2 regions of the Peribacillus sp. FSL K6-5616 genome follow, and region 1 is predicted to be linked to the other one. Evidence: riboswitches for the same ligand, from Rfam matches in the RefSeq annotation. Region 1 holds a riboswitch; the other holds the start of a gene.

What was found. A riboswitch is a leader RNA that binds a small molecule or an ion and turns the genes downstream of it on or off. The one in region 1 is predicted to bind cyclic di-GMP.
Region 2: linked by a shared signal. The riboswitch ahead of MHB45_RS15440 (anti-repressor SinI family protein) and the one ahead of sinI (DNA-binding anti-repressor SinI) in region 1 are both predicted to bind cyclic di-GMP.

The regions. Positions count from the first base shown of each region.
Region 1 is NZ_JBBOYT010000001.1:4,754,156-4,757,582, forward strand. Features, by position in the region: gene secA (preprotein translocase subunit SecA) at 1-705, opposite strand, end outside; gene MHB45_RS23120 (helix-turn-helix domain-containing protein) at 1,125-1,448, shown strand; gene sinI (DNA-binding anti-repressor SinI) at 1,598-1,738, opposite strand; cyclic di-GMP riboswitch class I at 1,769-1,854, opposite strand; gene hpf (ribosome hibernation-promoting factor, HPF/YfiA family) at 2,502-3,059, opposite strand; gene MHB45_RS23135 (hypothetical protein) at 3,312-3,427, opposite strand, start outside.
Region 2 is NZ_JBBOYT010000001.1:3,217,122-3,220,548, reverse strand. Features, by position in the region: gene MHB45_RS15450 (hypothetical protein) at 1-912, shown strand, start outside; partial or broken gene MHB45_RS15445 (ATP-binding cassette domain-containing protein) at 1,166-1,522, shown strand; cyclic di-GMP riboswitch class I at 1,924-2,007, shown strand; gene MHB45_RS15440 (anti-repressor SinI family protein) at 2,026-2,130, shown strand.

The sequences.
Region 1 (3,427 bases):
GATATAAAGCTGAGCCGATTTCTGTGCCGAACCGGAAATGATCAATGGCGTTCTCGCCTCATCAATCAAAATCGAATCGACCTCATCGATGACAGCGAAGTGCAGCGGACGCTGTACCATTTGTTCTTTATATAACACCATATTGTCACGAAGATAATCAAAACCTAACTCATTATTCGTACTGTACGTAATGTCGGCATTATACGCTGCCTGCTTTTCTTCTTTAGAATGACTGTTCAAATTCAACCCGACGGTCAAACCGAGGAAATCATACAATACACCCATTTCGGTGGCATCACGGTGTGCCAAGTATTCATTGACAGTAACGACATGTACACCTTTACCGGTAAGCGCGTTTAAATAAACCGGCATCGTGGATGTTAAGGTTTTACCTTCCCCTGTTTTCATCTCGGAGATATTTCCATCATGAAGGGATGCCCCACCCATGATCTGAACACGGTAAGGATATAAGCCCAGAGCACGCTTTGCCCCTTCACGCGCAACCGCAAAAGCCTCTACAAGCAAATCATCAACGGTTTCCCCATTTTGATAACGCTCTTTAAACTCATCCGTTTTGGAACGCAACTGTTCATCCGATAGCGCAGCAGTCTCATCAGCCAGCGCTTCGACCTGATCGGCGATTTTTTCTAAACGTTTGATTTCTCGCTTATTCGGATCAAAAACTTTATTTAATATATTAAGCATTCAATAACGCTCCTCTATTATGGTAATGATCGTTCAATGACAAAATTCATATAAGTAAGAAGAAACACACCTTCTATTATTACTAATGCACGCTTAATTTTACCACTTCTGTCATAGAGGTACAACTTCATGTCACTTCCCTGGTATAGACCTGAATGCAATTCTTGCGAAAAACAATGGATAAATGAGGAGTAAAACTGTTAAAATAGAAGGAAGTATAAAAAATATGTTGCAAACTCCCCACTATTCCATATGCAAATGTGAATTATCCACAACCTTCCATCACTAGATGCTGTGTCCTCTCTAGAGATAGCATGTCAAGGTAATCCAACCTTACAGGCGTCATGTTTTGAATGATAAGGTGGGCTGCCGAAACTTATTAGCGGAAGATAAATAGAACATGTTTCGAGGTGGTATTGATGATTGGTGAACGTGTAAAAAAACTGCGAGAAGAAAAGAAAATGTCGATGACTGAACTTGCCGATAAAGCAGGTGTTGCAAAGTCTTATTTAAGTTCGCTCGAGCGGAACTTACAAACGAATCCTTCTATTCAATTTCTTGAAAAAATCTCCTCCGTACTTAACATCCCTGTTGATGCCCTGCTTTACGATGCACCAAATAAGGAAACCTTGGACAATGACTGGATGAAAATCGTTGAGGAAGCCATGAATTCGGGTGTCTCAAAACAACAATTCAGGGAATTCATCGAGTTTAATAAATGGAGAAAAGATAAAGAAGAGTAGAGTGGTAGTGCACTAGTTTACCTACATAAGCCTGAAGAATACAGTTTGAATAAGCTAAACTCTCAAGAATCCCAAGGAAGAATAAACCCTATAAACAGTTAATGAATCGAACCACTGTTTATAGGGATGTTCTTGAATTTGTTCGGAACCTATTTTCCATCGTTCTCCTCAAATGTTGCCTCAAGACTTTCCCGTTTTAAAAAAGCAATGATTTCCTCTTTTTTGAAACCCAAGCTTCTTGCTTCAGAAATCAATTTCACCCACTCTTGATCCATTTCCACATTAGCCACCTCTTCTACCTCCTAAAATACTCTTGTATTTCAGGCAGACCAGCCATCATAGTCACAAGGACCTTAGACCTGTGCCTTTGCGCCCTCATTTTTCAAGGAGTTTGCCTTTGTCGTGGTATTTATTACCAAATACATTACCTATAATCATATTATAACGGATACGTACTCCATATATTGCTATTTTATGTCGGTAATCCACATAAATGCAAAAACTTTCATCCGACAAAATATTACAATATTAAGAAAATTTTAAGTTCAGGTGATTTTTCATAGACTAATTCAATTTCGTTTTCTTGTATAATAGTAAATATTACTCTGCTTAAAATTTCGTTGGGGTGTATTGATTCTCTCGATTGTATGTGCATCGTGGGCTTTTTGCGCAGTTAAATCCTCACCGCAGGTCGGGCAAAGCCACTTTCCATATTCCGCACTGCTAAAAGAAGCCCTATGGCATGTATGGCAATTCTTTCGATACAAATAATCCAACCCCCTCTGCAACTTGATCAAATTGTTTTCTACACTGGTTGTTCTTTTTAAAGAACTAACAATTCGAGTATAGTGTAGTGCAAAAGATAGGGGTATTTGGATAGGTAAAATTAACTATTTATCTTAATGAAGAACAAATAGTGCTCTCTTAAGTGAACTTTCGTGTGTTTTAGAGAACAAAAGAAGCAATCATTTTTTACGTTTCAAACGGATTCTATCAACATGCAAAAAAGCACAACCCAGAGGCTGGGCTGTGCTTTTAATCTTAGAATTATAATTAACTAGGTTCAATCAATCCATAGCGTCCATCTTTTCGGCGGTACACTACGTTTGTTGTATTAGTATCCGCATTCGTGTAAACGAAGAAACTGTGACCAAGCATATTCATTTGTAAAATCGCTTCTTCACTGTCCATTGGCTTTAAATCAAAGCGTTTATTGCGGACCACTTCAATATCATTATCGTCTTCGAATTCATCCACCACTTCGTCAGCTTCCGTATTGAAGGCGAATGCATCGGGTGTAGTCGATAGATTGTTTCGGAACTTCCGATTGACCTTCGTTTTATGTTTACGAATTTGGCGTTCAAGCTTATCATTGATCAAGTCAATGGCAGCATACATATCCGCATTTTCCTCTTCAGCGCGAAGAACCAAATTCTGCATGGGAATCGTCACTTCGACCTTTGATGTATTATTGTTCACTTTTAAATTGACTAACACATTTGCATCTGGTGTATTGTTAAAATATCGTTCTAACTTGCCAATTTTCTTTTCGACGTATTCTCGAATTGCTGGAGTTACCTCAATGTTTTCACCGCGTACGTTGTAATTCATAAAGTGAGTCCTCCTTAAATTAAGACTATACAGTTAGATTCTACAATACCCCTCCGGTTCCTTTTAGAAACACATCATGAAATATGTCGAAATAATGAAACAATTGTCGGAAGGTTTGAAAAGGGTTGATGTCTGCCCTAGCTTCATTATATCAAATGCTATGCTAGAAAGAAAAAATTAAGCCTATTTTATTTACAGAAAATTTAAAAATATTTAACATAAAAACCGTTTGGACTCCAAAAGGTAAGGAAATCAATTTCTTTTATCATAGAACACGCCATCCACTGATAGACTTTCATACGGATTCGTGTATTTATTGGAAGATTTTTTCTTCTTATTCATTTCCTGGATATCTCGCTTTATCTCCT
Region 2 (3,427 bases), 1.5 Mb from region 1:
CCGGCTGTTAATAGTCCGGGTCAACACACTATCATTTTGACTTCTGTAGATCATGCAGGAAATGAAGCTATAAAGGAAATAAAGTTTGAAATCATAAATCCTGAGCCTGCTGAGGAAATGTTGCCTTTAGCTACTGCTGCTATTGATAAGAGCAATTCCGCTCAAACGAGTATCAGGGCTGCTTTGGATAAAATTAAGCTTAGCAAAGAGGACCTAAATAAAGCAATTACGGCAAATGCCGAAGAAAAAGCGAAAATAGCATCATTAAAAGAACTTCTGGCAGCTTATAATGGAACGAATATACCTTCTAGCCAATTACAGGTGATTCGTAACTATGTTAAGACTGCAGAAGAACAAAATGCCATAGCCAAGACAAAATTGGAGCAGGCATTGGCAACGGATTCATTGGCGACAGCTAAGGCCCGTATCGATGATGCACTAAGAGCAAATGGGTTATCGCTTAATTCCGTCACATTTGTTAAATCCAATCTAGTTGCCTATCGTGCTGGTGCAGAGTTAGTGGATGCAGCGACTGCTGCAATTAATAAGAGCAATTCTACTCAAACGGGCATAAAGGATGCATCGGACAAAACGAAAGGCATACAAGAGGATGTAAATAAAGCGGTTACCACTAACAATGAAGCAATAGTGAAAATAACTCGCTTAAAAGATCAATTGTCTGCGTATAATGGTACGAAAATTCCTTCAAGCCAGTTACAAGTAATCCGAAACTATGTTAAGACTGCAGAAGAGCAAAACGTCATTGCCAAGACGAAGCTGGAACAGGCATTGGCTAGTGATTCCTTGTCTACCACTAAGGGACGAATTAATGAAGCACTTAGTGCAAATGGATTATCCCTTAATTCCGTAACTTTTGTTAAATCCAACTTAATTGCCTATCGTGTTAAGTAAAAAGTAACGGAGTGTTGAACAAAGGGAGCCTTAATCTTTTATTAGATTTAGGCTCCCTTATTTGGATTTGTACTATTAATAGAATAATTGCGTGCAAACGTGGCGTTTTTAATGGCCTTCTATTGTTCTTGAATTTACATGCTTACACATGCGGATCTAATAACTCATTAAGAAAAAAATAAGGGAGTAAAATGAGTGTTTGCACTTTAATTGCAAAATGTATAAGATTCCTTCCATGATCTCATTATTTATACAGGGTCTTGATACACTAATCGGTGATAGAGTTGTCCGACTATCGGGAGGAGAAAGGCAGCGTCTAGTACTAGCCAGAGCGATCTTACGCAAACCTTCCATCCTGGTATTGGATGAAGCGACAAGTGCATTGGATACAGAGAACGAAGCGAAGATTCAATTCGCTATTGAAAGATTAAAAGGAAAAATGACCATTATCGTCATAGCTCACCGATTATCGACGATTCGCAATGCCGATCAAGTGCTGGTTATGGATCAGGGAGAAATCATTCAGGTCGGTGAATATAACCAGTTAGCCAATGAAAAAAGAGGGATGTTTAGCAATTTATTAGGTATCCAAATGGAATCAAGTGTGTAAATATTTTTACTAGAGTTAAAGTCAGGTTACTGCCAATTATGGTTTGTAATGCTGGCTTTTTTCTTAGGGAAAAAATTAATACAGAATCACTTAGCCCGCTAATTCCGAAGAATATTTTTATAGAATAATAAATTCGAGCTTGTTTATGCTATTATAAATCTATTATTAATAAAAGAGTTGTAAAGAAAGCGCATTATACCAGTGTTTTTACATTGAAGTGTCGCTTTTTGATGAAAGATGTTGAAAAATGACATAAAAAAACGAATAGTATTAAGTACTATTATTACGTTTTAAAGTATAATTAACATTAATATAGTTTTAATTAAGGGGAAATGTTTTAGGGCAAGCTGGTTTATTTAGTACCAAGAGATTTATTAATCTTGGTTAATAATAATGGCAATTCTTGAGAAAGGCAAACCTATTGAAAAGTAGGGACGCAAAATTACAGGTCTAAGGCTTAATGCTAAGACGGCTGTATTACCACAAGTTGGGTGGGGTTTATCATGGAAGCTAACAATGAACGGGAAGAATGGGTTTATCTAATTTTAGAGGCTAAAAATCTAGGATTATCTATTGAAGATGTGCGAGAGTTTATAAAAGGAAAATGAAATGGAAAGGGATAAAAATTATGTTGGAGGCTGTTATACAGTCTTCTTTTTTTGTTTTCATTAACGTAAAAGGTATCCAGAATAAAGAACATGGCGATAATAATAAAAAATGCAACCTTATTGAGGGGGATTTTTATTATGGATGTATCTATTGCCCTTTTGAAGGGATTAATGTGGGGAACTTTATTCAGTGTACCGTTATGGTTGGCATTTTTCGGTTGGATCAAAATTATAATGAATTTTATAAGATAAGAAATTAAAGACTCGAATAAAAAGATGTTTTAACCTCTTCTGTATGGCGGCTAATTCCTTCGTAGTCATTGGACTCTTCCCCTTAGAAGTAAAGTCTCTTACCCCTTTTATAATGTTAACTTCTGATACTCCGTATTCGCCGCGAAATTCCATCAATTACCCTTCTGGAATTCATTATTATTTCTTCCCTGTATTCTTACGTTCCAAGACGGATACATCCTCTCACAAAACGTCTTTCGGACGTAACTAAAATTTTCCCAAACTATATTAACCCCATATTGTTGCTTTTTTTGTCTGTAATCCACTCCCTGACGCAATTAAATTTGTTTTCTAAACTCATTATTGTCTATTTATAAAATTCTCAGCAACATCACTACATTTAAGTAAAAAAACCATTTTTGACGAGTTTCTTCTATTATAAGTTATTTAACGATACCAGCGACCTATTACGAAGGTCAGATGACCATTTTTGTGATAATATCTTCATTAGTGGATAGCAAACTTTAATGTTAATGGTAGGAATTAAGGAGGAATCTTACATAATACAATACCTATCTTTTTTTGTAATACGCTTATCGAAAAAACGAAGACGATTAATACAGTTTTTTTGTTATGGAACTAAACATTTATTTTAACAGTTAATTTTGTTGTAGAAAAAAATTCTAGAAATGTATTTATAGTAAATGTTAAACCATAAATTCCTGTGGTCAGTATTAATATGGTATGATATACTCATTTATGTTATATAAGGGTAATAATGTAATGTTAGTAAATTGTAAGATATACTATGCTTTTTGGTGTATAATAATAAAATAAAAAGGTAGATTTATTACTCTTTTCAGCAAAATGTTAGGCGGATATAAAGCTATATTTTTCAACATCTTATTATACTTATATAAATTACATAGAGCTTTGGTTCCTAATTTTTTATTAAAGAAGGGGTACAATGGTCTAACTTTTGTATGCCATGGGCAATCAAAAGTCTAGACTAGTTGAATTAACCCTTCTTTTTTTGTGTGTGGTAAGGTTTATAGTTATTCTGTAT